DNA from 2 places in the Bacillus sp. LR_5 genome. Region 2 is predicted to be linked to the other one. Evidence: riboswitches for the same ligand, from Rfam matches in the RefSeq annotation. Region 2 holds a riboswitch; the other holds the start of a gene.
The links. Region 2 has a riboswitch for preQ1 ahead of queC (7-cyano-7-deazaguanine synthase QueC). Riboswitches for the same ligand answer to the same signal wherever they lie in the genome.
Positions count from the first base shown of each region.

Region 1 (8,948 bases), on a different contig from region 2:
CGTGATATAAACATATGCACCTTCGTTTACAAATTTTTGTGCTGTAGCAAGACCAATCCCACTTGTTCCACCCGTTACAAGCGCTATTTTACCTTCAAAATTACCCATACTTAACACTCCTTTAGAATTATTTTTATTTTATGTCTAATACCTTTGAGTACTTGAAGAACAACTTACAAGATATAGTATCCTTCAGTAAGCATATTAACGGAAGTACCCACTTTTTTGTGATATAGTAACTAAAAAGTAATAAATGTGGAATGGAGAGGTTTAGACTTGAAAAAATTTAGTTGTGGGTTTGAAGTGACAAAGGAAGTTATTGGCGGAAAATGGAAAGGTCTTGTATTATACTTTTTAATGAATGGACCAAAGAGAACGAGTGAATTAAACCGCATTATCCCAAATATAACTCAGAAAATGCTGATTCAAACACTTAGAGAGCTTGAAGCCAGTGGACTTGTGAGCAGAAAGATGTATAACCAAGTACCGCCGAAGGTTGAATATTCATCCACTGAACTTGGAGAATCTCTTAAACCTATCTTGCAGGAGCTCTGTCAATGGGGAGGCTATTATGCGGAGCAAGAGTATGCAGAAGGTGAATATGAAATTGTACAACCAGAACAACTAAGTTAGGATTGATGTAGCTGCTGAAGTAAATGCTAAACAACTTCAATACCATCACCTAACAGATGAAGAACAGTCAGAAATAAATGAGATATTCAATTTTGAAAGTGAAGTTCTAATAAGAAGTGTCATCGACTATATTCAGGAGAACTTTGATGAAATTCAAAAAAGAGCTGTTTCAAATGTTAAAGAGAAGGTTCAGAAACTTAGCCAAAAAATAAATGAAGATATTGATAATAATATTTAATGCCTATGATCTCTAGATAGGCATTTTTTCTTTCGGATAAAAAAAGAAAAGACGTACAAATTGTACGCCTTAATCTGCTTCTGTACTATCAATTTTTCACTGCATAAAAGTCACAGTTCAGGTTGCACCTCAGGTCACACTTTTATTGAGCTTAGTGCGGGTCACACTTCGCTGTGACTCGGTTACAATTCCGCTGAAAATTAACGCTGAATGTTCGGATTTTACTGTGACTCCACTTCGTTTCACACTCCGTATCACACAACGGAATAATTAACGATTATCAATTGTCTCCGGATACAAATCATGGTTCATCATACGGTATTCGGCCATTTTCTCATACTTCGTGCCAGGCTTTCCGTAGTTTGTGTACGGGTCAATGGAAATTCCGCCTCTTGGCGTGAATTTGCCCCATACTTCAATGTAGCGCGGGTCCATTAATTCAATCAAGTCATTCATGATGATATTCATGCAGTCCTCGTGGAAGTCACCATGGTTTCTGAAGCTGAATAGATACAGCTTTAATGATTTGCTTTCAACCATTTTTTCATCAGGAATGTAGCTGATGTAGATTGTCGCAAAGTCTGGCTGGCCTGTTTTAGGACATAAAGATGTGAATTCCGGACAATTGAATTTTACAAAGTAGTCACGGTTTACATGTTTATTCGGGAAGGATTCCAGCACGTCCGGTGCATATTCGAACAAATAATTTGTACCTTGGTTGCCTAGCAATGTTACACCTTCTAATTCTGATTCTTTTCTTGTCGTCATGTTCATCTTCCTTTCTATTATACTCCGCGTTTGTTGCCCCATAACAGGGTGTGCAGCTGCGGGAGCACTCTGACGAGATTCAGCTCCGCATCGACAGCTACCTTATCAACAAGCGCTTCATATTTCCCAAGCAAATGTGCAATCAGTGACTGATCATCTGTCGTATGCACGTCATCATTTCCGACTTGTAAATAAAACGGGATTCCCGGATACCGCTTGTGCACAGTTTTGGCAAATTCCAGATCTTCATCATTAAAGATGACAACCTTCAAGCTGACAGCATGCTGTCTATCATTCTCTTGAAGTGAAGTTAAAATGTGGTCAAGCTTTTGAAAGTTCGTTACCATTTTTGAGCTTGGCGGTTTTGGAGAAATTGTCAGGTCATCAATCAGCGTAAACCAATCCTGATAAACGGTCCCTTGAGTTTCAAGCGCTGCACGGATGTTATTTTCCTTCAGCAGTTCAATAAAAGCATCCAGCTGTTTTAACAGAGCCGGGTTACCGCCTGAGATCGTCACATGAGAAAACGCGTCTCCCCCAATGTCCTTAAGCTCCGCAAAAATCTCCTCCGCCGTCATCCAGCGAATATCTTTTTTAGCAGACCCATCCCAAGTGAAAGCGGAGTCACACCAGCTGCAGGAATAATCGCAGCCGGCTGTCCGGACGAACATCGTTTTCTGTCCGATCACCATGCCTTCTCCTTGAATCGTCGGGCCGAAAATTTCTAATACAGGAATTCCTTTAGCCATTCAAACCACCCTTTTTCGGACGGTAGACACAGTAGCTTGTCGGTGTTTCACGGACAAACACCTGTACACAGGTCGGCTTATTCTCCAAAGTGTCTAAATAAGCCTGTACGTTGTCATAAATCGTTTTCGCCACGACTTCAGTTGTCGGCAGCGAATACCGGTCGTCCTGAGAAAAATCTTCATGATCATTTAATAGCGTGTGATCATAGTTTCCGTGCACCAGTTTTTTGAGTACGCTGAAATTGACAAGAAAGCCTGAATCGTCAAGTTCGTCGCCGGCAACGGTTATATTTACGGTATACGTATGCCCGTGAACCCTGCTGCACGCTCCCGCACTTTCCCGAGGGATAAAATGAGCGGCTGAGATATGCATGTCCTTATTCAGTTCAAACGAATAAGGATGCTGGGCCTGCGGATAAATTTGAGATAACAATTTATGCACGCTCTCCTTTCATCACCATATATTCTTCATAACCTTTTGAACGAAGGTGACATGCCGGACATTCGCCGCAGCCGTCTGCGATGATGCCGTTATAGCATGTCAGCGTGTTGTTTTTCACAAAATCCAGCGCGCCAAGCTCATCTGCAAGCTTCCACGTTTCCGCCTTATTGAGCCACATGAGAGGCGTGTGGATCACAAACGGCTTCTCCATCGCCAGATTTACCGTTACATTGCAAGATTTCACGAATTCATCACGGCAATCAGGGTAACCGCTGAAGTCTGTCTCGCAAACTCCTGTAATAATGTGGCGCGCGCCAATTTGGTAAGCCAGGATAGAGGCAAAGGATAAGAATACCAAATTGCGGCCTGGAACGAATGTGGATGGCAGTTCGCCGTCTTTTACTTCTATCTCAATATCATTTCTAGTCAGGGCATTCGGTGCAAGCTGATTTAAAAGTGACATATCAAGCAAATGATTTTTCACACCAAGCTTTTCCGCAATGGATTTTGCCACTTCAATTTCCTGCGAATGTCGCTGATTATAATGAAAAGTCACCGTTTCGACTTCTTCGAATTCTTTTAAGGCCCACAGTAAGCATGTTGTGCTGTCTTGGCCGCCGCTAAATACGACAATTGCTTTTTCTTTTTTCATGATTCCTCTCCTTCTCCGCAATAAAAACGCCGGCGAGAGACATCGCTACAGCTAATTCACGCAAAAAAAACACCTTTTTTCGGAAGGTGCTCTAGAAAAACATAAAAAAGGCCGTATCCAAGGATACAGCTCGTCCTTAGTTTTTTATAGAGGGTGTAGCTAGAACCTCTCCCGCATATCTCACGGATTTTCTTCAATTTTTTCACTTCTGCTATCTTACCATAATGTTGTTTTTCTTGACAATAAAAAAGTCAGTCCCCGGTTCCTAGATCAATTATCGCTCTATAGTGACGGTTCGTTTCATTATATATATTTATAAACTGCGCCGCCGAGGAGCTTTTTTGCAAAGCAAAGCGCCTATGAAGGCCAGGCTCACATAGCCAAACAAGGGATAAATCGTTGAAATAAGCCTGCCGTACCCTATTTGGCTCGTAATATAAGCCGTGATCATAATGGCCGCAAAGATATATTTGCTTTTCACTGGAAGAAAGCTTTGCACTTGTTTTTCTAATCCATATAGATTACCAATAACTGATGTGAACACTTCTCCGAAAATAATGAGTAAATAAATCAAATGGACAGATCGTGCAAAGAGATAAACCACTTGTGCCATCGGTATATCATACAAAAATACATCCGGAAGAGTTGACAAAGACAGAAAACTCGCGGACAGCACAATCGTCAGCATCGTGCCTCCGATTAAAGCGCCTTTTTTGATCACTTTCTCCGATGACATTTCATTCGCCAGCGGAACCAAAACCGCTTGGGCAAGCGATAAATTCAAAGCCCCGTAAGAAACAGCTGATAACAGCCAATCCCAGCGATGCGGCCAGACCCACTGAGCTGCGTTTCGTGATTCGCTGAATATAAAAGAGTCGGCCACTACAATCATTGAAAAGAGGATTAAAAGGGGAACAACAAACACATTGACACCGAAAATGCCTTTTACTCCTCTAGTCATCACAATTAAGCTCAGACCGATTGTAATAAGCATCCCAATCTGAGCGGACATCCCCAATTGTTCCTCAAAAAGCGCCCCTGCTCCTGAAAGCATGACAGATGTAACTCCGAGGAGAACAAACAGCATAAATACATTGATAATTCGCCCAGCCGCCGCCCCGAACAAAAAGATGTTCATTTCTTGATATGACTTGGCATTGATTCGCTTTGAAATGATCATCAGCTTGGCGCCCAGAAACGTAAACATTCCGCCGCTGACGAGAATGCCGAATAAACCGAACCAGCCGAACTTCAGAAAAAACTCAACAATTTCTCTGCCAGTCGCAAATCCAGCTCCGACTACTGTGCCGACATACACAAAAGCAAGCTGACTTGCAGACCCTTTTGATTGTTCCATTTCTCCCCTCCGAACGAACCGCAGTTTTGTCCATAGATGCCTTTTTATAACCTATGAGACAAGTTCCTTGAAAAGACGAAGAAAACATGTTTTACTTTGTAACAAATTAAAAAATGTTGTGCAAAAGGCTTGAAAGTCAAAGATGGTCAGAGTATACTATTAATCAAAGTTGGTCAAACAAACCGGCCTTTTTTAAAAACCAATTGGTCAAAGATAGTCAAATATTCAGTCTGCTTTGAGCATATTGGTTTGAAAGCCGTTAAGTTTGCCGTATACTAATAGTCAAAGAAGGTCAAATCCAATAGACCTTTTTATTCACTTTCATTGGTCAAAGAAGATCAAATTATTAAGGAGGTTTTGGCAAATGCGTTGTCAACATTGTCATCAAAACGAGGCGACGATTCGCCTTAACATGCAAATAAATTCCGTTCATAAACAGATGGTTCTTTGTGAAACTTGCTATAACGAACTGACCCGTAAACCTTCAATGAGTATGGGTCCTCAATCTTTCGGATTTCCGTTTGAACAGGCATTCCAGCCGAAAGAAAAGAGCGCAGCAAAACAAAGCGGAAAAAAAGGGCTGCTTGATGAGCTGGCTCAAAATATTACAAACGGTGCTAAAGCCGGTCTCATTGATCCCGTCATCGGCCGTGATGATGAAGTGGCGCGAGTGATCGAAATTCTAAACCGCCGCAACAAAAACAATCCGGTTCTTATTGGGGAGCCGGGTGTAGGGAAAACTGCCATCGCTGAAGGACTCGCTTTAAAAATTGCTGAAGGCGATGTTCCAAACAAACTGAAAAACAAAGAGCTATATTTGCTTGATGTTGCATCCCTTGTTGCAAACACAGGGATCAGAGGCCAATTTGAGGAGAGAATGAAACAGCTGATCACTGAGCTGAAGGAACGAAAAAATGTCATTCTGTTCATTGATGAAATTCACCTTCTCGTCGGCGCAGGCTCTGCAGAAGGATCAATGGACGCCGGCAACATTCTCAAACCGGCCCTAGCCAGAGGCGAACTGCAAGTCATTGGCGCGACAACACTGAAAGAATATCGTCAAATCGAAAAAGATGCCGCGCTGGAAAGACGTTTTCAGCCTGTCATGGTGCAGGAGCCTTCAATTGAACAGGCTATCCTCATTTTGCAAGGGATTAAAGACAAATACGAGGCGTACCATGGCGTAACATTCAGTGATGAAGCAATCAAAGCGTGTGTCACTTTATCATCCCGCTACATTCAGGACAGACACCTGCCGGATAAAGCAATTGATTTATTAGATGAAGCAGGTTCAAAAGCCAACCTGTTAATTGATGAACTGAATGACGAGGATGCCGCTGAACGCTTTACTGCAATTGAAGCCGAAAAAACAAAAGCCCTTGAAGAAGAAAATTACGAACTGGCGGCAAAACTCCGTGATGAAGAACTTGCATTGGAGAAAAAACTGAACAGCTCCTCCGCTCATACCGCTGTCACTGTGGAAGCTGAGCACATTCAGGAAATTGTTGAACAAAAAACAGGCATCCCTGTCGGCAAACTGCAGGCAGACGAACAAACGAAAATGAAAGAGCTTGAAGCAAAACTTCATGAACGCGTGATTGGACAAGAAGCCGCTGTTCAAAAAGTGGCAAAAGCGGTAAGACGAAGCCGCGCCGGATTAAAATCCAAAAACAGACCAGTCGGCTCCTTCCTCTTCGTAGGTCCTACCGGCGTAGGGAAAACAGAGCTTTCTAAAACACTGGCAGATGAATTATTCGGCACAAAAGACGCTATTATCCGACTCGATATGAGCGAATACATGGAGAAACACGCCGTATCTAAAATTATCGGTTCACCGCCTGGATATGTCGGCCATGAGGAAGCTGGACAATTAACTGAGAAAGTGCGCCGCAATCCTTACAGCATTGTGTTGCTGGATGAGATTGAAAAAGCACACCCAGACGTTCAGCATATGTTCCTGCAAATTATGGAGGATGGCCGTCTGACAGACAGCCAAGGCAGAACTGTAAGCTTCAAAGACACAGTGATCATCATGACAAGTAATGCGGGTGCTGGTGAGAAACAAACGAAAGTCGGTTTCCAATCAGATGACAGTGTCATCGAAGAACAAACATTGATTGATTCACTGAGCATGTTCTTTAAACCTGAGTTCCTCAACCGTTTTGACAGCATTATTGAGTTCCGCTCATTGGAAAAAGAACATCTTGTCAAAATCGTCAGCCTTCTTCTTGGAGAACTTGAAGAAACATTGGCTGAACGGGGCATTAGCTTGAATGTGACAGATGAAGCGAAAGAAAAAATCGCTGAGCTGGGCTACCACCCTTCATTCGGTGCACGTCCGCTTAGAAGAACCATCCAAGAATGGGTTGAGGATGAAATGACCGATCTGCTGCTTGATAATGGCGAGATCACAAGTTTTCACGTGATTTTAGAAGATGATAAAATCAAAGTGCGAGCGAAATAACAATCAGCGGTTTCCTTTTAGGAAGCCGCTTTTTTTATACTTTCATACTCTTGACTTAGAAATTACCGTCCCTTCTCCTGAAGCGCTACTTCCCTTCATCCTTTACACTTTTTTTAAGGAGGGATGGAACATGTTTATATACAGTGAATATGTATTTCTACTATTATATGAATACCATCTGAAGGACAGCTTGCAAGCAAGCTGCTAATTTCAGTAGACCCCCGGGCTTTTCAATTTTGGAGAGCCCGTTTTTGTTTATTTCTCCCTTCTATGCCTCTTCCTTGAATATTTCATGAACAAATTCACAATGTCCCTAAAGTTCCGGGCACCAAAACCGATATTAACCATAGACAAGCTAGTAAAAAAGGATTTGGTGAAAAACTATGGATAAAACTTCGTTAATCGGTATTATTCTTGCTTTTGTGGCATTGAGCGTCGGGATGGTTCTGAAAGGCGTCAGTTTCAGCGCCCTTGCAAACCCCGCTGCCATTTTAATTATTATCGCCGGGACAATCTCAGCAGTCGTTATTGCGTTCCCAACAAAAGAAATTAAAAAAGTGCCTGCGCTGTTTCGAGTGTTATTTAAGGAAAATAAACAGCTCACAATAGAGGAACTCATTCCTATGTTCTCTGAATGGGCTCAGCTTGCACGCCGCGAAGGTCTGCTTGCTTTAGAAGCAAGCATTGAGGATGTAGATGATGCTTTCTTGAAAAACGGGCTCAGCATGGCTGTTGACGGGCAAAGCGCGGAATTTATCAGAGATATTATGACAGAGGAAGTCGAAGCAATGGAGGACAGGCACCAAGCCGGAGCCGCTATTTTTACACAAGCGGGAACGTACGCTCCGACACTTGGAGTACTCGGCGCTGTAATCGGGCTGATTGCCGCTCTCTCTCATATGGATAACACAGATGAGCTTGGACACGCCATCAGTGCCGCCTTTGTTGCCACACTTCTCGGTATCTTTACAGGGTATGTGTTATGGCATCCTTTCGCAAATAAATTAAAACGAAAATCAAAACAAGAAGTAAAACTGCGTGAGGTCATGATTGAAGGTGTTTTATCCGTTTTAGAAGGACAAGCACCGAAAGTCATCGAACAAAAGCTTTTAATGTATCTTCCTGCGAAGGACCGCTTGAAATTTGCAGAACAAGGAGAGGCGCAAAATGGCGAGAAAAAAGAAGAAGAAGCATGAGGACGAGCACGTTGATGAATCATGGCTCGTTCCTTACGCCGACATCCTTACTCTTCTCCTGGCATTGTTTATTGTGCTGTACGCGAGCAGCTCGATTGACGCAGCTAAGTTTCAAATGCTCTCAAAATCATTTAATGAAGTTTTTACAGGCGGCACCGGTGTACTGGACTACTCCAGTGTCACTCCTCCTGAAAACGAGTCAGACGGCATCGATGAAGTGAAAAAGGAAAAAGAAGAGAAAGAGAAAAACAAGAAAGAAAAAGAAAAAGCAGCTGATCAAGAAGAACTTGAAAATGTGAAGAGCCAGGTGGAAAAGTTTATCAAAGATAAAAAGCTGGAACATCAGCTGGAGACGAAGATGACTAGTGAAGGCCTTCTGATTACGATTAAAGACAGCATCTTCTTTGATTCTGGAAAAGCGACCATCCGTAAGGAAGATGTGCCGCTTG
Region 1 covers NZ_JAVAXX010000233.1:489-9,436, forward strand. Annotated here, with positions in the region: partial or broken gene RAC86_RS29245 (SDR family NAD(P)-dependent oxidoreductase) at 1-108, opposite strand, end outside; gene RAC86_RS29250 (winged helix-turn-helix transcriptional regulator) at 277-633, shown strand; gene queF (preQ(1) synthase) at 1,142-1,639, opposite strand; gene queE (7-carboxy-7-deazaguanine synthase QueE) at 1,657-2,388, opposite strand; gene queD (6-carboxytetrahydropterin synthase QueD) at 2,381-2,830, opposite strand; gene queC (7-cyano-7-deazaguanine synthase QueC) at 2,823-3,482, opposite strand; PreQ1 riboswitch class I at 3,613-3,657, opposite strand; gene RAC86_RS29275 (YkvI family membrane protein) at 3,796-4,839, opposite strand; gene clpE (ATP-dependent protease ATP-binding subunit ClpE) at 5,204-7,303, shown strand; gene motA (flagellar motor stator protein MotA) at 7,687-8,499, shown strand; gene motB (flagellar motor protein MotB) at 8,471-8,948, shown strand, end outside.
Region 1: it holds a riboswitch for preQ1, as region 2 does, so the genes downstream of both, queC (7-cyano-7-deazaguanine synthase QueC) here and queC (7-cyano-7-deazaguanine synthase QueC) in region 2, are expected to answer to the same signal.

Region 2 (23,658 bases):
CAGCGGACGGTTTGTCAGAGCTGAATGGATATGCAGAGCAATAAAGCCGATCTCCCCTTCCGGAAGGCAGATTCCCGCTTTTTCATTGATCATATCTATGACTTCTTTGGCGATTTGGTATTCTTCAGGATAAAGTGACTGAGTCTCCATTAAAAATGGATTTTTCATATCAAAGCCCTGCTGCTGCCTTTTGATCGCAAATGCGATATGGTCTGTCAGTGCAATGTGAATATGTTCATTTAATGAGTGGTTTGTCCTATTACTGATGTGATAGATAACATCGTTTGAAATATCAACGAGCTTTTCATCAACATAGTCAAGGAGCTTTTTAAACTGCTTTTGTTCCTTCTCGTCCTTTAAAATGAACATTTTATCGTAGCCTTTATCTTCAATGACATCATCTTGTTTTTTTCCGAAACCAATACCTTTTCCGATTAAAACGACTTCGCTGTATTTATGATGAGAAGCAATTAAGACGTTATTATTCAGTACCTTTTTCACTGTGAAGGACCCATTCACGATCCTCAGCTCCTTTGTCATTCAATACCTCATATCGTACATAACGAACGGAATGCACGTCAAACCTTTTTTCAACGCTTTCACTAAACAGTCGATCTTTCGATGAGACGGTAATCCAGAACCTTCCTTTCAATAGGCTGTCCCTGAATTCTTTTTTCCAGCATGGCAAACGCCTGCTTTCCCATTTCCTTTGTTTGAATATCGATCGTTGTGATACCAAGTGATTGGCTGATTTCATGGTTATCAACGCTTAAGATGGCAAGCTCATCCGGTACCGATACCAGATGGGCCTTTGCTTCAAGTAAAAGCCCTGCTGAAACTTGATCATTGGCAACGAAAATAGCCGTCGGCTTTTCCTTCCACTTTTTCCACTTATGAAAAAGCGCTTTGCCATCATTAATTGTAATCGCTTTCTCAACCACCCAGTCTTCATGAAATGCCTCTCCGATCTCTTCCAATGCTTCTTTATAGGCTTTGATTCGAAAATGGCTGTTCATGCCTTTTTTTCTTGCCAAACAGATGGCTATTTTTTTATGCCTTTTGGCAATTAAATAGTCCAAGCCGTACCGGAATGCTTGTTGGTGAGGAATGCTGATGGTTGGAAAACGGCCGATATCTGAATTCTGGCAAAGCAATATCGGTCCCTCCCATTCCATGAGTTTCTCATCAGCAAGCGCCTTTGAGCAAAAAATTAACCCGTCAACCTGGCGCTGCTTTAATTGGGTCAGCGCAAAGATTTCTTTCTGTACATCATAATTTGTTTGGAATAAAGAGAGGTGAAACCCGGATTCCGCGGCTGCGTCGGCTATTCCTGCAATCAGCTCTGCAAAATAAGGCAGATTAATCGTCGGCAAGACAACGCCAATCATGTTTGAAAATCCTTTCGACAAATGCACGGCATGGATATTTCTCGTGTACTCCAATGCTTTCATCGCCTCAAGCACTCTATTTCTTTTGTCTTCACTGACATAAGGGTGATTGTTTATGACTCGGGAAACCGTTGTAACGGAGACACCGGCTTTTTCTGCAATGTCTTTAATATTAGCCATAGATTCCCTTCTTTCTAAATTCCCTTGATATGGAATGCGTTTCATACAATATGATATGAACATACCAGACATATTTTGTACTTTTAGCTGAAAGGAGAAGATCACATGGGTTTCTTCATTTTAATTGGATTATGTCTGACTGTTCTTGGCGGCAGCTGTCTTGCAGTAAAACCTCTCAACCAAAAACATGAAATTAAACCCTTTCGAACATTTGATGATTTTTTTATTTAATGCAGATAAAAAAGGACGATGTCGAGAACAAAGTCCTTTTTTATTTCCAGTTACGGCAGTATGGTTAATTCCTTTGGATACTGGGTCAGAGCAACCGCTCCGTCCTTTGTTACATGAACGTCATCCTCAATGCGCACGCCGCCGATCTCAGGCACATAAATCCCCGGTTCGATCGTGTAGACCATGCCTTCCTGCAGCAGTGTATCGTTGGCTTGACTCATTGATGGGTACTCATGGACAGAAATCCCGAGTCCGTGTCCCAGCCGGTGAGGAAAATAATCTCCGTACCCCGCTTTTTCAATAATTCCGCGGGCAGTTAAATCCAGATCTCCAATTCTGACACCGGGTTTACTTGCTTCAATCGCGGCTTTTTCCGCTTGAAGCACGGTCTCATAAATCTCCTCTTGCTTCGGATTGATGGTCTTGTATGCAAACGTTCTTGTAATATCAGAGCAATAGCCATCAAGAATAACACCGAGATCAAATAAAACAAAATCACCTTTCTTCAACGTGGCTGTACCCGGATTTCCATGAGGCTGGCCTGATTTTTCTCCAAATAAAACCATTGTGGAGAAAGACATGCCCTGAATTCCTTTTTTCTTCAGCTCATACTCGATTTGAGCGAGCACTTCCACTTCACTGATGCCTTCACGCAAAGCGGCTGTGCCGACTTCAACACCGTAATCAGCAAGCTTTGCCGCCTCTTTCAGCAAACGAATTTCATTGTCGTCTTTCATCAGGCGAAATTGATTGAGTGTTTCTTCTGCTGAAACAAATTGAGCCCCGCCCACTGAATGCTTCAGTTGTTCTGCGCGTGATAGTGAGATTGAATCCTTTTCTACCGCGAGTGTATGTATGCTGATATTTCGCTTTTTCAAGGCTTTCTCTATCATCTCCCACGGATTTTCATGATCCGCATAACCAATGATTTCATGATTCCAGCCTGCGTTGCGGGCCTGGTTTGCTTCCATTCCAGGACAAACAAAGAAAGGCTCCTCTTCTTGGAAAATAAATAACCCCATTAATCTTTCATGCGGCTCTGTGTAAAAACCGGTTAAGTAAAAAACATTCTCTTTCGTATGAATAAATGCGGCAGTATGCCCCGCTTCCTTCAGCCATGAAGAGACGCGTTGTATTCTATTCACTTCTAGTTCCTCCCTGCCATTTGCAATGCTTTGTTCTGTCTTTCATTGTAACAGGTTTTACAGGTGTTTGCCTTCCGCGGCACCTTCGTTTTCGATCCATTTTATTTCCTGCCCCGCTTCCTGTATACTGACAGTAGAGTTCAAGCGTAGGGAGTTGTTCCGTTTTGCTGATGAATTTTTTCAGACGAAAAGCAGTTATGCTCTTAACGGTTTTGGGAATTTCCGCTCCTTTTATCGGTATGAAGATGGTCGATTTTTATTATTACAGCTCTATCATCGGCTGTGCAGCGGGGTGCCTATGCTGCATCCTTGCTCTCATCATGGTTACGAAAAGATCCGATAAAGACAAAAAAGAAGGAAAAGCTTGATACATAAAAAACCAGCAGCCCAATTGGACTGCTGATTTTATTTTAGGAGTCTTAACCCGTTTAAGATCACCAAAATTGTACTTCCCTCATGACCGATCACGCCAAATGGCAATTCCATCACCTGCAAAAAGTTTGCACAAATCAGCAAGCAGATCACAGCTAGAGAAAACACGATATTTTGTTTGATAATCCTGTTCATTTTCCGTGACAAGCGGCACATGTTTACGAGCTTTTTCAAATCGTTTTTCATGAGTACCATATCAGCGGTCTCAAGAGCGACATCTGTTCCCCCGCCCATTGCAATGCCTACATCCGCCGCTTTAAGTGCCGGCGCATCATTGATTCCGTCACCGACCATTGCAATCGTTCCGAATTCTTCTTTTAACCGTTTGATTTCATTCACTTTTTGGTCAGGCAAGCATTCTGCAGCAACAGTTGTCATTCCGGCTTCCTTCGCTATCGCTTGAGCCGTGTCCTCATGATCCCCTGTCAGCATGGCCGTTTTAATGCCAAGTTGGTTCAATTCTTCCATGACCTCTTTTGCTTCGGGCCTGATTTGATCTTTCAGTGCGATACAGCCAGCTATTTGGTCATCCTTTTTCACAAATACAATCGTATGGCCGCTTTGAATGATATCTGATGCTGTTTGTTTTATAAATTGTGCTGCCATTTCCTCGCCGATAAAACCCGCCTTACCGATCTTCCATTTCGCGCCCGACACTTCTGCCATAACGCCAAACCCTGATGTTTCTTCTATAGATATGTAGCCGGACTGATTTACGCCGCGGCTTTCAGCGTACGTTGTTATTGCTTGAGCAAGCGGATGGCTTGATTGCGTTTCGATTGCATAGACGGCCTCAAGCACTTCCGCTTCACTGAATCCTTTTGCAATTCTAATCGTCTCAACGGCAGGCTGGCCTTTTGTTACAGTGCCCGTTTTATCAAAGGCGATCATTTGCACAGAGCCCAGCTGTTCAAGGAAGACGCTGCCTTTCACAAGCATACCGTTGCGGGCGCCATTTGAAATCAAGGACAAAGCTGCCGGCATAATAGAAGCGACAAGCGCACAAGGTGAAGCGACAACCATAAACACCATTGCGCGGTAGAAGGTTTCACTCCAGCTCCAGCCCAGCGCAAAGTGCGGCACGAATAACAAGAGCCCCACCACGATCAGCACACCTTTTACATAAGCATTTTCAAATCGCTCGATGAAAGCTTGTGCGGGCGAAACACTGCTTTGCGCAGATTCAACCAGTTTGATAATTTTTCTGAATAACGAATCTTCATTTGCTTTCGTGACACGGACGGTCAAGGAGCCGTTGCGATTCACAGTTCCCGTAAATACAGCGTCACCGGTGTTTTTTTCTACAGGCATTGATTCACCTGTTAATGCTGACTCATCAATGCTTGTTGAGCCCGATTCAATGATACCGTCTGCCGCTACACGTTCTCCGGGTTTGATCACAATCATATCACCGGCCTGCAAGTCCGATACCGGTACTCTTTTGGTTTCACCATTGACCATCAGCGTTGCTTCTTCAGGCTCAAGCTGCATTAAAGATGTTAAATCTCTGCTGCTTTTATTCATCGTGTATGTTTCTAAAGCTCCGCTTAAGGAAAAAATAAATATTAAAATAGCACCTTCCGCCCAGTATCCGATCAAGGCGGAACCAATTGCAGCGAAAATCATTAAAAGTTCTACATTCAGCGTTTTGGATTCGACCGTTTCTTCAATTCCTTCCTTTGCTTTAGCAAATCCGCCGATCACAAAAGCCAGCAAGTAAAGTGTTATTGATAATACTTGATGTCCGGATAAGAGCCAGCCTGCCAAAATAAGAGCGCCTGACACGAGTGCTGCGATAAGCTCCGCATGCTGTGCCCAGTTTTTTTCTCTCTGCTCTGTTTTTAATGGCTCATGCGGATCGTGTTGAACGATAACTTGTTCATTCATATCAAATTCTCCTCTCTAATTGAGAACGTAAATCATCATCATTTCTCTTATAAAAACAAAATTGCCGCCCAAAAGGCAGCTTTATCGTCAGTTATTTCTTGATGTCTTCCTTTATTATAGCATGCGCAATGAGAATTTCAATTATAATTATTTTAATTTCTTCTTGATAATAATTATCATTAATATTTATCCAATTCTTCACTACATGAAAAAAGCTGAGAGTCTATGCTCTCAGCCTATTCTTCCGTCCATTCTTTCAGTTGTTCCGCCGTCATCGGGCCAATTTTTGTTTTTTCAATTTCTCCCTTTTCATTCAGCAAAAATGATGTTGGGATCGTGATGATATGATACTCCTTCATCAATTCTCCTTTTGAGTCAAGAACGATCGGAAACGTCAGCTTGTTTGCTTTAATAAAGTCTTCAACGGCTTGCTGATTTTGTTCTGAGTTCACTAAATTCACCGTTACCAGCTTTACGCCGTCGGATTGATGGGCATTATAAAACGATTGAAACTGGGGAAGCTCCTTTTTGCAGGGCGGACACCAAGATGTCCAAAAATGCAGGATGGTTTTTTGCCCTTTATGCGGGATCGAGATATCCTCCCCTTCTATCGTTTTCATAAGAAAAACAGCGGGAACTGCAGGCTGTTTATTCCCAGCGGCTGCCACATCAGGAAACCATGCAATCATCCCCAATAACATAAGGCATACAGTAAGCAAGCGCTTCGTCAACATGGAATCTTCCTTTCATGCTTTTCAATTAGCTTGCCCCTGCTTTTTCTTTATCATCCTTCAATTCGCGGCGTTCTGCTTCCTCCCGTAAGGAAAACAGATACCCGCAGCACTTTGCAAATCTGTGTATAGTGAAGGCTCGTCAGCAAAATCATGCCAGTGTTCATCCCTAGGATAATCCCGAGCATTTGCAAATTCTCCATTGATCCCAGCACATACATCATACTTAGGGCCACGATATGGCTCCAGACATTGTGATAAAAAGCTTCTTTAACAAACCCCATCCCGATTAAGCACGCCTGCAGCGGCATGACAAACAGATGAAAGAGAAAGTAAGGCCACAACAGCTGCAAGTAATACTGCGCTTCGGGGGAGTGAAAAAACAAATGTGTGAGCGGTCCCGCAAACTGGAACATGATCCAGACGGACGGTATGCCGTAGCCAAACGTAATGAAAATCGACTGCTTCAGTCTTTTTAATACGACGTCATATTGCGAAAGCGCATAAGCTTCCGAGATACTCGGTATCATGACAACCATTAACGAATGGGCAATAAATGCAGGGAACGACCCTATCGTCACAGCCACACCGGCCAGCATTCCATATTGATCGATCGCCGCTGTCCCGGCAACGCCTGCAGCCAAAAGCGCTCCTTTTACTAAAAAGGGTTCAATCGCATTGACAACCGCATGAAAAATGCGCAGCCCTGTTGTAGGAATGGAAACGGCAAGCAGTCTTTTTCTTACATCCTTTCCGCGCAAATGAATGTGCTGCTGGCCGGATACCGCCCGCCTCGCCATGATAAATTGTGAATATAAATAAACAAGCACAACCACATCACTCACGACGAGGACAAACAAGGAAATCAGCACAGCCATATCTAATTCAAATGAATACCATTGAAAAAAGAGGAATAAGCACAAGAGCTGGATGATTTTTTTCAGCACATTGGCGATTGCGATCTTCCCCATTTTTTGTACACCCATAAAATAGCCCCTGGCGATTGAAGTAAAGGCGACAATAGGAATTAAGCCGATGACAATCCCTTTAATAAACGGGTGGTATGTATCAAATACCGGAATAAACGGAAGCGCAATACTGGCAGCAGCAGTAGAAAACGCTGTAAAAACGACCGTCATTCTGAATGCGTGCCTCAGCATGCTTTCATGAAGCTTAGGGTTTGATTCGGCAATGAATTTAGAAATTGAGATCGGCAGTTCCAGGCTTGCGATGACTATAATTAAAAAGATCGTGGGCAAAATACTCATGTAAAGCCCCATCCCGTGCTCGCCAAGCTCCCGCGCCAAAATCATATTCACGACAAATTCAAGGCATTCAGCGAAAAAGGCGGCAATGGATAAAAGAATGATCCCTTTCACAAATCGATTCATGATGTCTCTCCTTGTCTCTTGTACTACCAACATCATATGAGACAAGTTCAAAAATTATTTTATTTTTACTCTTTATATGTAAAAAAGCACAGCTGAGACAAATTGTCTCTTCTATGCTTAGATGGCAAAAACGTGCCTGCCGATTTTTTCTATGATTTTCCTTGAACGAATCCAATCATCTGACGCTGTTTTCGGATTATAAAAAAATATGGCATCTGTTTCTCTATTTTTTGAGGACAGCGCTTCTTCAGCAGCAGCAATCGATTCTTTATCAGGCTTTTGATTAATGCTTCCGTTTGCAACCGGTTCAAAGGCGTTTTTCTGATAAATAACCCCTCTAATTGTATCAGGAAAACCTTTTTTCTCCGTTCTGTTCAGCACAACGCTTGCTACGGCGACCTTGCCTTTATAGGATTCTCCCTTAGCCTCTGCGTGAACGAGACGGGACAGCAGATCTTTTTCAGACTGTGTATATGTTTCTTTCTTTTCAGTTGTTTTGGCCGGCTTGTCTTTCTCTTTCTTTTCAGTGTGTGCTGATAGCTTGATCGGCTTTATTTTTTTCTGGTCCTTATCAGCAGACAGTGAAGGGAAAGATTCGTCTCTGTCTTGATCTATATGTGTAAGCCATTTCGCTTCTTCATGTTTTGTCTTCTTTGTGCTCAGTAGTGAAGCTTGTGTATGTTCAATTTTTGCTGCAGGCATGAAACAAAGAAGAAAAACAGCCAGAGCAGTGAATTTCGTCGTCATACAGTTTCCTCCTTAAAGTGCTCAAAAAAACACTTCATAACCTTAACAAGAGATCCATTCATTTTCACGGAAAAAGATTTTCCAACTCTCCCAAGGAGGCATCAGGATGGAATATACCGGATGACAGGCTGGTTAATGGAAGAAAAACAGCTTGAAATTCTATAAATCTTGTCAATTCAAAACATGTTTATCCATTTTTGGAGTTTTACATTTTGTTTACATCTGTTACAACTGAGTGTAATAAAGAGCCTGTATTCTGTCATATATGATAAAAAGGCTTCTCACGTATGAGAAACCTTCAGCTTCTTGGCTGTTCTAAGTATTGAAATATAACATCTCCGCCTTGCTGGGCAATTCCTCGGAAATGTTTAAAATCATCTTGTTTAGATAACACAGCCCTGAAATCCAGGAAATGCTCTTTCTGGACTCTCAGTTCGTTTATTGCGCCGGTGCGCAGCTGTTCAATCATTTCTGTAATCTCTTCGGGACGCAACGAAAATTCCCCCTTTTCTTTCTTTTGACGAAAATCAATATACCATCTTTATAACGTCAGGACAATTCATTAGGGAGATAAAACTCCTTATCGCTTTACTTCTCAATGAAAATACTGCAAAATACTTTCAAAAGGCATTATTATGTTTAAAGGAGAGGAAGCTTGTGAAAATCGCTAAGGTTGGAAACGTCATTGAATTTAAAAACGGATTAACCGGTGTTGTTGAAAAAGTAAATGAGAATTCTGTAATCGTTGATGTCACGATTATGGATAACTATCGGGATCTTGAGTTAGATTCATTGACAGTTGTTAATCATAAAAATTATAAGATCATCAGAGACTCCTATTAAACCTCCTCATTTCCACATTCATTCGCAAAAACTGCAAGACGGACAATTAAACACCTTACATATGAAATTCGCTTTCTCAAAAGCTGCCGGCCGGCAGCTTTTTTACATCAAAAACACCGATTATGAATCGGCGTTTTGGTCTGTTTCCGTTATTTCTATATAGAACTCGCTGACAGAACCTGCTTCATACAGGTTGGTCAATGACGTTGAATAATTTGTAATTTCCCCCCGGAAGGCAAGATTTCGTTCCGGAACCTCGACGTTAAACGTTTTTTCATACAACAGGACAGCGATATCATGGTAAGTCTCGCTCGTAACGTTTAGGGTAAATGCAATTTTGCGCTTCGGCTCGCTCTCCTCTTGATATGCAGCCATTTCTAACGTTACATCGTTTAATCGCAATGTCTTCACTTCATATCACTCCTTTATAGTTCATGCATCTTAGCATACCTTAGCGAACGTTTACAATGAATCTGTTCTGACCTATTATGTTAACCAATTCTTTAGAAAAGACACCTTTACAAACATATGTTCGATCAACTATAATAAAACAGACGAGCTGCCATCCAGCATCCCGTCTTTTCATTAGAAAGCGGCGAGTGGAATCCCCCCCGAATTCACTCGTCTTTTTTATGTAAAAAATCCCCTGCATTTTTCAGAAGAAATTATATTAATGATTATTAACAAGTCATGATCCATCATGCGGTACTCAGCATCTTCTCATACTTTGTTCCAGGCTTTCCGTCATTTGTGTACGGATCACGGATCAATTTGCCCTATACTTCAATGCAGCGGGTCCATTAATTCAATCAAGTTGTTCATGGGACAAGGGCCTTTGGAATTCAACCCTTGGCCTCATTGTTTTACCTGTACCCGTACTAAATGCTTTTCAGTATGTCCAAGATTTAGAGATTGATTACAATTATCTTGGATTTTGCTTAGAACTATAAATCCTTATATATTTTTAAACACTTTATTCCAAACTGACGAATCCTCTTGTCCAAGACTCCAGCTGCCAAGGCCTTTCAGATTATATTTTTGAACGATTTTTATTTTTGCTCTGAGTGACTGTTCATTTTCAAACCATAATGTATATGTTCCTGAAGGTAATGGACCCTTCTTGTCGTGATTGATCGTAAACACCGCTTTTGGAGATTGACTCTTTGTGTCAAAAATAATTGTCCCGTTATGTCTTTTTACTAATGAGTCAACAAGGTAAAGGGGAATGGCTTGAGAATTAGATTCGCCATTCATCCAGCAGCGGCCATAGAATGGCAATCCTAAAACTAGTTTTTGAGGGGAGATTTTTTGGGTTAGAGCATATTGAATGGACCTTTCCACCCATCCTACACTTGCAGTAGGCCCAGCAAGGCGGCTTTCATCATAGGCCATAACCATAAGATAGTCTGCATATTTTGCTAAATTTTCGTAATCATATGATCCGTGCCAGCCCTTCGTCCAGCCAAAAGGATTTGCCGCCACTGCAACTGATACCTCTTTATGTCCAGGAATACTTTTTCTTACCAGTCTAACAAAATCCGTAAATGCCTTCCGATCTTTTTCTGTAAGGTTTTCTATATCGATATTAACTCCGTCCAAATCCAGTTCTTCTATTGCATGAGAAATTTGTTTAGCCAAAAGCACTCGGTTCTTTAATGCAAATCGTCCCAAATCCTGATTCCAATGATTGCTTAGAAAAGGAACTACTTTTAATTTTCTTCTATGAAGAGTTTTAATCACATCGGGATCAGCTGAACGGAGAAGTAATGATCCATCTTTTCTGATATAGAAAAAATCAGGAGACACGACATTTAATACTCCGTTCGTTTGATCAACGTGTTGAATAAAATCGCTACTTAATCCAGAATAGAAATAGCTCATTTGAAACATCTCATAACCCCTTCATCCCCAAAAATATCAAGTTCCCAACAAATAAAAAAAATGAAGACTGATCATTTCAATTTGTTTCGTTTCCGAAACCTCAAAGATTATCTTTCTCTTATCTTTATAATTTGTCCTGGATAAATTCTATCTGAAGAAATTTTATTAAGATTCATAAGTTGTTGTACCGGAATATTAAAGGATTTGGAAATCGTCCATAATGTATCGCCAGATTCCACATGATAAACTTCATATGTTACGGGAAATTCCATATAACGAGGCGTTCTTTTTACTTTATTCGCTTGATTTCTTGTTTTAGGTATTTTTCCCTTCATTCATATGACTCTCCTTTAGAAAAATTTGTTTACATCTCTAGACCGTTTCTCTCTAATCTTAATAATTTGTCCAGCATATATTTGATCCGATTTGAAATGATTAAGCTCCATGATCTGCTGAAGGGAAACATTATACTTCCTTGCAATTTTTGATAATGTTTCACCGAGAGTAACATGATGAATCTCGTATTTTTCTTTGAGGACATCTACATAATGAATGGTTTCCCCTACGTTTCTTAAGATTCCTCTGCTTTTTAGCACCTCAATCATTTTCTCAGCTCTATGCCGATAGGAATCTTTCTTTACAGCCTTTTTACCGTTTATCCGAATCTTTTTTCTCTCGCTATCATGATTCAAATAGTATTTAACCTTTTCCAATGTTTCTTTGGGTGAGGAAGAAACGATAAGATCGCGACCAGGTTTGAATTTATCTCGAACTGCTGGTGTTTCCGATGTCAATAAAAACCCCCCGGAACCAAGAATCTCATAGGTGCGTTGCGTAAGTTGGCTTTCACAGTTTTGCAATCCGATAATGATTTTTGCTGAACTGTAAACTTTATACGCTTCAGTATAATCAAGATATCCATGGATCCAATTGCGGGGAATTTCTCTTCCTATATATTTACTCATGTTTTCCCAATTTCTCCCCCAAAAATCAATGCGAATACCCTTTCGTATAAGAGGACGAATAAGCGTTTTTAAAGAGGACGAACGGAACACTTCCGGATGTTCTTCAAGAAAATTAGGGTAAGCATTAGCTACCACTGCTATATCACAACTGTATTTTGCTAATGGTTTAATCTGGTGATGTATACTTTCGTGATAGGCAAAGTCTAAGTGGGCTGCTTTAATCCCCATGCTTTCATAAGTTTTACACAGAGAAGGCGTAACCGTGAAAACAAAATCCGGTTTCATCTTTTTAATTAACGGAATGGTAAAGTTTTGAGTGTGCAGTGGGTCTTCAGTTGCCCAATAAACAAGGGGGATATTCACCTTTTTAGTTGCGTTGCGAATCCAGATTTGCTTTTCCCTTGAATGCTCTGGTGTCCATCCCATAGATACTATTAGATCTGGTTTAAATTCGTCTATCATTTCAGTGATATTTTCCCGACTTACAGGACCCGAAATCATTACGGTATGTCCTGCTTCCCTAAACCCATTCGGTAAACCATAGAGCCACATGGGATGACTCTCGAGGAAAAGAATTTTCACACATTTTCGCCCTCTCTTTCACCTTTTAATGTCTACTTTATTGGTATGTATAAGTAAAATAATTTGTCGCGGTACCAGTCTATAAAAAATGTTCAAGTGCGAGATAACGTGATAGCTTCCTGCAAAATGAAATTGTAAGAGAATGAAAATGAATCGTTTCTCTCGCCAGCACAGAAAAAGCAAGCGATTTACAAAACACTTTTTCTTTGATTTGACTAGCCTTCTGACGTAGTTAATAGTTTATTTTTGTGCATAAAAAGAAAAAGACGTACACATTTGTACGCCTTAAATAACTTCTGAACGATCAATTTTTCATTGCATAAAAGTCACACGTTCCCCCATAAAATGAACCATTTTCAAGTGTGACCTTACCTAATTTTGTTGACTTCTCATTAACGATTATCAATCGTCTCCGGATACAAGTCATGGTTCATCATACGGTATTCGGCCATTTTCTCATACTTCGTGCCCGGTTTTCCGTAATTTGTGTACGGGTCAATGGAAATTCCGCCTCTTGGCGTGAATTTGCCCCATACTTCAATGTAGCGCGGGTCCATTAATTCGATCAAGTCATTCATGATGATGTTCATGCAGTCTTCGTGGAAGTCACCATGGTTTCTGAAGCTGAACAGATACAGCTTTAATGATTTGCTTTCAACCATTTTTTCATCAGGAATGTAGCTGATGTAGATTGTTGCAAAGTCAGGCTGTCCTGTTTTCGGGCATAAAGATGTGAACTCAGGACAGTTGAATTTTACAAAGTAATCACGGTTTACATGTTTATTCGGGAAGGATTCCAGCACGTCCGGCGCATATTCAAACAAATAATTTGTTCCTTGGTTGCCAAGCAGTGTGACACCTTCTAATTCTGATTCTTTTCTTGTCGTCATATTTATCTTCCTTTCTATTATACTCCGCGTTTGTTGCCCCATAACAGGGTGTGGAGCTGCGGAAGCACTCTGACCAGATTCAGCTCCGCGTCGACAGCTACCTTATCAACAAGCGCTTCATATTTTCCAAGCAAATGTGCAATCAGTGACTGATCATCTGTCGTATGCACATCATCATTACCGACTTGTAAATAAAACGGGATTCCCGGGTAACGTTTGTGCACCGTTTTGGCAAACTCCAGATCTTCATCATTAAAAATGACTACCTTCAAGCTGCAAGCATGCTGTCTGTTATTCTCTTTAAGTGAAGTCAAAATGTGATCAAGCTTTTGAAAGTTTGTCACCATTTTTGAGCTTGGCGGTTTTGGAGAAATTGTCAGATCATCAATCAGCGTAAACCAATCCTGATAAACGGTCCCCTGGGTTTCGAGCGCTGCACGGATGTTATTTTCCTTCAGCAGTTCGATAAAAGCATCCAGCTGCTTTAACAGGGCCGGGTTGCCGCCTGAGATCGTCACGTGGGAAAACGCGTCTCCGCCAATGTCCTTAAGCTCTGCAAAAATCTCCTCAGCCGTCAGCCAGCGAATATCTTTTTTAGCAGACCCGTCCCAAGTGAAGGCGGAGTCACACCAGCTGCAGGAATAGTCACAGCCGGCTGTACGGACGAACATCGTTTTCTGTCCGATCACCATGCCTTCTCCTTGAATCGTCGGGCCGAATATTTCTAATACAGGAATTCCTTTAGCCATTCAAACCACCCTTTTTCGGACGGTAGACACAGTAACTTGTCGGTGTTTCACGGACAAACACCTGTACACAGCTCGGCTTATTCTCCAATGTGTCTAAATAAGCCTGTACGTTGTCATAAATCGTTTTCGCCACGACTTCAGTTGTCGGCAGCGAATACCGGTCGTCCTGAGAAAAATCTTCATGATCATTTAAAAGCGTATGATCATAGTTTCCGTGCACCAGTTTTTTGAGTACGCTGAAATTGACAAGGAAGCCGGAATCGTCAAGTTCGTCGCCGGCAACTGTTATATTTACGGTATACGTGTGCCCGTGAACCCTGCTGCACGCTCCAGCACTTTCCCGAGGGATAAAATGAGCAGCTGAGAGGTGCATGTCCTTATTCAATTCAAATGAATAAGGATGCTGGGCCTGCGGATAAATTTGAGATAACAATTTATGCACGCTCTCCTTTCATCGCCATATACTCTTCATACCCTTTTGAACGAAGGTGGCATGCCGGACATTCGCCGCAGCCGGCTGCGATGATGCCGTTATAACATGTCAGCGTGTTGTTTTTTACAAAATCAAGCGCGTCAAGCTCATCTGCAAGCTTCCACGTTTCTGCCTTATTCAGCCACATGAGAGGCGTATGAATCACAAACGGCTTCTCCATCGCCAAGTTTACTGTTACATTGCAAGATTTCACGAATTCATCACGGCAGTCAGGATAACCGCTGAAGTCTGTCTCGCAAACTCCTGTAATAATGTGGCGCGCGCCAATTTGGTATGCCAGAATAGACGCAAAAGATAAGAATACCAAATTGCGGCCCGGAACAAATGTGGATGGCAGTTCGCCGTCTTTTACTTCTATATCAATATCATTTCTTGTCAGAGCATTCGGTGCAAGCTGATTTAAAAGTGACATATCGAGCAAATGGTTTTTCACACCAAGCTTTTCTGCAATGGATTTTGCCACTTCAATTTCCTGCGAATGACGCTGATTGTAATGAAAAGTCACCGTTTCGACTTCTTCGAATTCCTTTAGAGCCCACAGTAAGCATGTGGTGCTGTCTTGACCGCCGCTAAATACGACAATTGCTTTTTCTTTTTTCATGATTCCTCTCCTTCTCCGCAATAAAAACTTTCGGCGAGAGACATCGCTACAGCTGATTTACACAAAAAAACACCTTTTCGGAAGGTGCTCTAGAAAAACATAAAAAAGGCCGTATCCAAGGATACAGCTCGTCCTTAGTTTTTTATAGAGGGTGTAGCTAGAACCTCTCCCGCATATCGTACGGATTTTCTTCAATTTTTCACTTCTGCTATCTTACCATAATGTTGTTTTTCTTGACAATAAAAAAAGTCAGCCCCTAGCTTTCCGTTCAAGCATCGTTCTGCAATGACGGCTCGCTTCATTATATATGTATGTTACAAACTGCGCCGCCGGGGAGACTTTTTGCAAATCAGGGCGCCTATGAAGGCCAAACTCACATAGCCAAACAAAGGATAAATCGTTGAAATCAGCTTTCCGTATCCAATTTGGCTCGTGATATAAGCCGTAATCATAATGGCTGCAAAGATATATTTGCTTTTCATTGGCAGAAAGCTCTGCACTTGTTTTTCCAACCCATATAGATTGCCGATAACTGATGTGAACACTTCACCGAAAATAATGAGCAAATAAATCAAATGGACAGATCGCGCAAAGAGATAAACCACTTGAGCCATCGGTATATCATACAAAAATACATCCGGGAGTGTCGACAATGACAGAAAACTCGCGGACAGCACAATCGTCAGCATCGTGCCTCCAACTAAAGCGCCTTTTTTTATCACCTTTTCCGATGGCATTTCATTCGCCAGTGGAACCAAAACCGCTTGGGCAAGCGATAAATTCAAAGCGCCGTAAGAAACCGCTGACAACAGCCAGTCCCAGCGATGTGGCCAGACCCACTGAGCTGCGTTCCGCGACTCGCTGAAAATAAAAGAGTCGGCCACCACAATCATAGAAAAGATGATCAAAAGAGGAACAACAAACACATTGACACCGAAAATGCCTTTTACCCCTTTAGTCATCACAATTAAGCTCAATCCGATTGTAATCAGCATCCCAATCTGAGCAGACATCCCCAGCTGCTCCTCAAAAAGCGCCCCTGCCCCAGAAAGCATAACAGATGTGACACCGAGGAGAACAAACAGCATAAACACATTGATAATCCGCCCAGCTGTCGCACCGAACAAAAATATATTCATTTCTTGATATGACTTGGCATTGATTCGCTTTGAAATGATCATCAGCTTGGCCCCCAAAAACGTAAACATCCCGCCGCTGATGATAATACCGAATAAACCGAACCAGCCGAACTTCAGAAAAAACTCAACAATTTCCCTGCCAGTCGCAAATCCAGCTCCGACTACTGTACCGACATACACAAAAGCAAGCTGACTTGCAGACCCTTTTGATTGTTCCATTTCTCCCCTCCGAACGAACCGCAGTTTTGTCCATATATGCCTTTTTATAACCTATGAGACAAGTTCCTTGAAAAGACGAAGAAAACATGTTTTACTGTGTAAACAAATCAAAAATTTTTTACGCAAAAGACTTGAAAGTCAAAGATGGTCAGAGTATACTATTAATCAAAGTTGGTCAAATGAACCGGCCTTTTTTAAAAACCAATTGGTCAAAGTTAGTCAAATAGTCAGACTGCTCTGAGCAAATTGTTTTGAAAGCCGTTAAGTTTGCCGTATACTAATAGTCAAAGAAGGTCAAATCCAAACGACCTTTTTATTCACATTCATTGGTCAAAGAAGATCAAACTTTTAAGGAGGTTTTGGCAAATGCGTTGTCAACATTGTCATCAAAACGAGGCGACGATTCGCCTTAACATGCAAATAAATTCCGTTCATAAACATATGGTTCTATGTGAAACCTGCTATAACGAACTGACTCGTAAACCCTCAATGAGCATGGGTCCTCAATCTTTCGGTTTTCCATTTGAACAAGCATTCCAACCGAAAGAACATAGTGCAGCAAAACAAGGCGAGAAAAAAGGATTGCTTGATGAGCTGGCTCAAAATATTACAAACGGTGCAAAAGCAGGTCTCATTGACCCCGTCATCGGCCGTGATGAAGAAGTGGCGCGCGTGATCGAAATTCTGAACCGCCGCAACAAAAACAATCCAGTTCTCATTGGTGAGCCGGGTGTAGGGAAAACCGCCATCGCCGAAGGACTTGCTTTAAAAATTGCTGAAGGTGATGTTCCAAACAAACTGAAAAACAAAGAGCTTTACTTGCTTGATGTTGCATCCCTTGTTGCAAACACAGGGATCAGAGGCCAATTTGAAGAGAGAATGAAACAGCTGATCACTGAGCTGAAAGAACGAAAAAATGTCATTCTGTTCATTGATGAAATTCATCTTCTCGTTGGCGCTGGCTCTGCTGAAGGATCAATGGACGCAGGCAACATTCTTAAACCTGCCCTTGCCAGAGGCGAACTGCAAGTCATCGGTGCGACAACACTGAAAGAATACCGTCAAATCGAAAAAGATGCCGCGCTGGAAAGACGTTTTCAGCCTGTCATGGTGCAGGAGCCTTCAATTGAACAGGCCATCCTCATTCTGCAAGGGATCAAAGACAAATACGAAGCATATCACGGCGTGACATTCAGTGATGAAGCAATCAAAGCATGTGTGACTTTATCATCCCGCTACATTCAGGACAGACACCTGCCGGATAAAGCAATTGACTTATTAGATGAAGCAGGTTCAAAAGCCAATCTGTTAATTGATGAGCTGAATGACGAAGATGCGGCTGAACGCTTAACTGCGATTGAAGCCGAAAAAACAAAAGCCTTGGAAGAAGAAAATTACGAACTGGCGGCAAAACTCCGTGATGAAGAAATTGCATTAGAGAAAAAGCTGAACAGCTCTTCTGCTCATTCCGCTGTCACTGTGAAAGCTGAGCACATTCAGGATATCATTGAACAAAAAACAGGCATCCCTGTCGGCAAACTGCAGGCAGATGAACAAACAAAAATGAAAGAGCTTGAAGCAAAACTTCGTGAACGCGTGATCGGACAAGAAGCCGCTGTTCAAAAAGTGGCAAAAGCGGTAAGACGAAGCCGCGCCGGATTAAAATCCAAAAACAGACCAGTCGGCTCCTTCCTCTTTGTCGGCCCTACCGGCGTAGGGAAAACAGAACTTTCTAAAACGCTGGCAGATGAATTATTCGGCACAAAAGACGCTATCATCCGACTCGATATGAGCGAATACATGGAGAAACACGCCGTATCTAAAATCATCGGTTCACCGCCTGGATATGTCGGCCATGAGGAAGCTGGGCAATTAACAGAAAAAGTGCGCCGCAATCCATACAGCATCGTGTTGCTCGATGAGATTGAGAAAGCACACCCTGACGTTCAGCATATGTTCCTGCAAATTATGGAGGACGGCCGTCTGACAGACAGCCAAGGCAGAACCGTAAGCTTTAAAGACACTGTGATTATCATGACAAGCAACGCGGGTGCTGGTGAGAAACAAACGAAAGTCGGTTTCCAATCAGATGACAGTGTAATCGAAGAACAAACATTGATTGATTCACTGAGCATGTTCTTTAAACCTGAGTTCCTCAACCGTTTTGACAGCATTATTGAGTTCCGCTCACTGGAAAAAGAACATTTGGTCAAAATCGTCAGCCTGCTGCTTGGAGAACTTGAAGAAACATTGTCAGAACGCGGCATCAGCTTGAGTGTGACAGACGAAGCGAAAGAAATAATCGCTGAGCTGGGCTACCACCCTTCATTCGGCGCACGTCCGCTCAGAAGAACCATCCAAGAATGGATTGAGGATAAAATGACCGATCTGCTGCTTGACAATAGCGAGATCACAAGTTTTCACGTCATTGCAGAAGATCATACAATCAAAGTGCAAGCGAAATAATAATCAGCGGTTTCCTATTTAGGAAGCCGCTTTTTTGCGGATTCATACTCTTTACTGAGAAAATACCGTTCCTTCCCCCGAAGCGTTACTTCCCTTCATCCTTTACACTTTTCTTAAGGAGGGATGGAACATGTTTATATACAGTGAATATTTATTTCTATTATTATATGAAAACCGCCTGAAGGACAGCTTGCAAACAAACTGCCAAATTCAATACCGCTAAACTCTCGGGCTTTTCAATTTCGAAAGGCCCGTTTTTGTTTATTTCTCCCTACTATGCCTCTTCCTTGAATATTTCATGAACAAATTCACAATGTCCCTAAAGTTCCGGGCACCAAAACCGATATTAACCATAGACAAGCTAGTAAAAAAGGATTTGGTGAAAACTATGGATAAAACTTCGTTAATAGGTATTATTCTTGCTTTTGTGGCATTGAGCGTGGGGATGGTTCTGAAAGGCGTCAGTTTCAGCGCGCTTGCAAACCCAGCTGCCATTTTAATTATTATCGCCGGGACAATCTCAGCAGTCGTTATTGCGTTCCCAACAAAAGAAATTAAAAAAGTGCCTGCGCTGTTCCGAGTGTTATTTAAAGAAAACAAACAGCTGACGATAGAGGAGCTCATTCCTATGTTCTCTGAATGGGCCCAGCTTGCACGCCGTGAAGGCCTGCTTGCTTTAGAAGCAAGCATTGAGGATGTAGATGACGCTTTCCTGAAAAACGGGCTCAGCATGGCTGTTGACGGGCAAAGTGCGGAATTTATCAGAGATATCATGACAGAGGAAGTCGAAGCGATGGAGGACAGGCACCAAGCCGGAGCCGCTATTTTTACACAGGCGGGAACGTACGCGCCGACACTTGGAGTACTAGGCGCTGTAATCGGACTGATTGCCGCCCTCTCTCATATGGACAATACAGATGAGCTTGGACACGCTATCAGTGCAGCCTTTGTCGCCACCCTTCTCGGTATCTTTACGGGATATGTATTATGGCATCCTTTCGCAAATAAATTAAAACGCAAATCAAAACAAGAAGTAAAACTGCGTGAGGTCATGATTGAAGGTGTTTTATCCGTTTTAGAAGGACAGGCACCGAAAGTCATCGAACAAAAGCTTTTAATGTATCTTCCTGCGAAGGACCGCTTGAAATTTGCAGAACAAGGAGAGGCGCAAAATGGCGAGAAAAAAGAAGAAGAAGCATGAGGACGAACACGTTGATGAATCATGGCTCGTCCCTTACGCCGACATCCTTACTCTTCTCCTGGCATTATTTATTGTGCTGTACGCGAGCAGCTCGATTGACGCAGCTAAGTTTCAGATGCTTTCAAAATCATTTAATGAAGTCTTTACAGGTGGCACCGGCGTAATGGACTACTCCAGTGTCACCCCTCCAGAAAACGAGTCAGACGGAATCGATGAAGTTGAAAAGGATAAAGAAGAGAAAGAGAAAAACAAGAAAGAAAAAGAAAAAGCCGCTGATCAAAAAGAACTTGAAAATGTGAAGAGCCAGGTGGAAAAGTTCATCAAAGATAAAAAGCTGGAACATCAGCTGGAAACGAAGATGACTAGTGAAGGCCTTCTGATTACGATTAAAGACAGTATCTTCTTTGATTCTGGGAAAGCGACCATCCGTAAGGAAGATGTTCCGCTTGCAAAAGAGATTTCAAATCTTCTTGTGATTAATCCGCCAAGAAATATCATTATTAGCGGACATACTGATAATATGCCAATTAAAAATTCTGAATTCCAATCAAACTGGCATTTAAGCGTCATGAGAGCGGTAAACTTTATGGGGCTACTGATTGAAAACCCTAAGCTCGATGCAAAAGTATTCAGTGCCAAGGGGTATGGTGAGTATAAACCGGTTGCTTCCAACAAAACAGCGGAAGGCCGAAGCAAAAACCGGCGTGTTGAAGTTCTCATCTTGCCGAGAGGCGCAGCGGAAACAAATGAAAAATAGTTAAAAAGGAAGCCTGTGACATATCAGGCTTCCTTTTTTTACTTATTATGAAACTGTTTTGCGTTTAATCCTACTCTTTTTAACATTTCCGTGCACATCTCTACCTCTTCTTCGCTTAATACGCTGATCATTTCATCAATTTCAGCAGCGTGATCAGGAAAAATATCATTCAAAAGACCGATGCCTTTTTCAGTAATTTGTGCAAATGTCACACGTCTGTCTGTAGGAGACGCTTTCCGAATGAGGAGTTCTTTTTGTTCCAGCTTATCTACAACGTATGTGATGCTCCCGCTAGCCAAGAGAATTTTATCTCCTATCTGCTGCAGCGGCTGATCGCCTTTATGGTACAACAGCTCTAGCACAGCAAATTCAGTCGGGTTTAGTCCATGCTTATGAATATGCTTATTCATATGATCGTTAATGGACCGATACGCGCGCGACAGCACGATAAATAACTTCAGTGATTTTTCTGTCATGTCTCAATCATCCTTTTAGAAACCGTTACAGAGAAACATTAATAAACAAAGACCGAAATGTCAATAAAAATCTTTCCAATATTTCTCTTCTTTTTTATATTATAAGCTGCTCAACATCTTTTTCTAATTTTTTTGGTTATTTTTTCTTATTAAAGAAGAAGAAACAATGATATAATACCTCTAATCAGGTGTATGTTGGAGCGATGCAAATTGAAAATACTAAAAGGCGCCTGCGGGAGAGTCAAACTTTATATTATACTGGTCGTGATTCCGGCAATCGTCATCAGCTTTTTCGTATATGAAAAAGAAAAAGATACTATAGCTGCAGAACATAAGCAAGAAGCGAGTGTAATGCTGAACCTTCACCGCAACAAAATCAATTATTTAATCGGAGAAACAGAGGCGAGAATGACTTCCTTGTCCATCGCAATCGACAGACCGGTTGATATAAAGAAAATGCAGTCGATTTTGGAAAAAACCTTTGATTCAGAGCCGAGATTTTCCGGTCTCTATTTTCTAAATGCCAAAGGAGACGTCACCGCAAGCACAACAGAGTTAAAAATGAAAGTAAACCTGGCCGACAGATCTTTTTTTACAAAAGCGAAGGAAACAAAAAAGACAGTCATTTCAGATAGTTATTCGAGCAGAATTACAGGCCAGCCGATTTTTACAATTTGTGTCCCTGTTTTGGACTCAAAACGAAATGTGACAAATTATCTTGTCGCAGCTATTCAAATTGATTATCTGAAAAATCTCATTAACTTACTTAGCCCTGATGTTTATATTGAAGTTGTGAATCAAGACGGAAAAATAATTTTTACGAGCGGACAGGCCTCACATGCAATAGATCAGAAACCTGTCAGCGGATATCTGGATGATATCAGCTGGAATATGAAAGTATATCCGAACCCGGTTACAATAGAAGAACTGACGAAAAGCCTTGTGCTTCCGCTTTCATGTAGTATTGTTCTGCTGAATATCCTTTTTATTCTCGTGCTGTATTATTTGCTGAAGCGGCAGACACAGCTGGAGCGCTCAGAAAATGAGGCGCAAAAATTAGAGCTGATCGGAACGCTTGCTGCCAGCACAGCCCATGAAATCCGTAACCCGCTCACCGGCATAAGCGGCTTTATTCAGCTGTTGCAAAAGAAATATAAAGGTGAAGAAGATCAGCTTTACTTCTCCATTATCGAACAAGAGATAAAGCGCATTAATCAAATTGTGAGTGAGTTTCTCGTTCTCGGCAAGCCGACAGCTGAAAAATGGGAGCTGAACTCGCTCCAGGATATTATCGGTGAAATTATGCCGATCATCTATTCTGAGGGCAACCTATACAATGTTGAAGTCGAATTACAGTATTTAACTGAGCAGCCTTTGCTCGTAAAATGCACCAAAGATCATATTAAACAAGTGATTTTAAATGTAGCAAAAAATGGCCTCGAGTCAATGCCTGAAGGAGGCAAACTGACGATCTCAGTGGGAGCTTTGGATAAAAAGGCCATTATCAAAGTTGTGGATAACGGTGAAGGGATTTCTCAGGAAATGCTGGATCATATCTTCCTTCCCTTTGTTACTTCTAAAGAAAAAGGAACCGGTCTCGGCCTTGTCGTATGTAAACGGATCGTTCTGATGTACGGTGGCTCTATTCATATCGAAAGTGAAGTGCGAAGAGGCACAGAGGTGACGATCACCCTCCCCGTATCCGCTTCATAGCCCCCCTGACCGTGTCAGGAGGGTTTTTTATCTTCGTGACCGTGGATTGCCAGTCGACTTGCTTGCTGTTCTGCCAGAAAAGAGTATTTTGATGAAGCGAAACAGCAATTTCAGAAGCAAAAAAAACATAAAGAATACTAAAAAACCCTTTAACCCTTCCGTGGCATCTAAAAACTCCATGTTCCCTCTCCCCGTCACTTTTTGCTGAATTTCAATCGCAAATACGATAACAATGATCACTGTAACGGTATAGATAAAGGACAAGGCTGTCATGCTCCATTTAGAAAGCCATGAAAACACAGCGTGAGTGACGCCGAAAAAGATTATGCCAAAAATGCCGATCACCCAAAAATGCATTTCTTTGTCTGTTAAATGAATGCCAAACATTCCGCATAATGAGATAAAAGCGTCATGAAATTGATTGACCATTTCAGTAATGAGAATCGCCAGTTCTTTCATCAGTTCCCTCTTTCATATGAATTTTTCCAGAAAAAAAGAGCGCTTCTGAAAAGCTCTCTCTTTATATATGCATTTGACAGCGCCGCTATTTA
Region 2 covers NZ_JAVAXX010000036.1:5,274-28,931, reverse strand. Annotated here, with positions in the region: gene glcT (glucose PTS transporter transcription antiterminator GlcT) at 1-540, opposite strand, end outside; gene RAC86_RS10635 (LacI family DNA-binding transcriptional regulator) at 603-1,568, opposite strand; gene papB (di/tri-peptidase) at 1,850-2,944, opposite strand; gene RAC86_RS10625 (hypothetical protein) at 3,109-3,312, shown strand; gene pfeT (metal-transporting ATPase PfeT) at 3,350-5,263, opposite strand; gene stoA (endospore biogenesis thiol-disulfide oxidoreductase StoA) at 5,500-5,997, opposite strand; gene ykvU (sporulation protein YkvU) at 6,048-7,385, opposite strand; gene RAC86_RS10605 (cell wall hydrolase) at 7,503-8,132, opposite strand; gene RAC86_RS10600 (hypothetical protein) at 8,431-8,625, opposite strand; gene RAC86_RS10595 (YkvS family protein) at 8,790-8,975, shown strand; gene RAC86_RS10590 (DUF3219 family protein) at 9,096-9,386, opposite strand; partial or broken gene RAC86_RS10585 (hypothetical protein) at 9,606-9,797, opposite strand; gene RAC86_RS10580 (glycosyl hydrolase family 18 protein) at 9,930-10,865, opposite strand; gene RAC86_RS10575 (LysM peptidoglycan-binding domain-containing protein) at 10,964-11,191, opposite strand; gene ykvP (spore protein YkvP) at 11,207-12,403, opposite strand; gene queF (preQ(1) synthase) at 12,796-13,293, opposite strand; gene queE (7-carboxy-7-deazaguanine synthase QueE) at 13,311-14,042, opposite strand; gene queD (6-carboxytetrahydropterin synthase QueD) at 14,035-14,484, opposite strand; gene queC (7-cyano-7-deazaguanine synthase QueC) at 14,477-15,136, opposite strand; PreQ1 riboswitch class I at 15,265-15,309, opposite strand; gene RAC86_RS10545 (YkvI family membrane protein) at 15,451-16,494, opposite strand; gene clpE (ATP-dependent protease ATP-binding subunit ClpE) at 16,861-18,960, shown strand; gene motA (flagellar motor stator protein MotA) at 19,349-20,161, shown strand; gene motB (flagellar motor protein MotB) at 20,133-20,918, shown strand; gene mhqR (MarR family transcriptional regulator MhqR) at 20,957-21,394, opposite strand; gene RAC86_RS10520 (sporulation kinase KinD) at 21,587-23,107, shown strand; gene RAC86_RS10515 (hypothetical protein) at 23,135-23,566, opposite strand; gene spo0E (aspartyl-phosphate phosphatase Spo0E) at 23,652-23,658, opposite strand, start outside.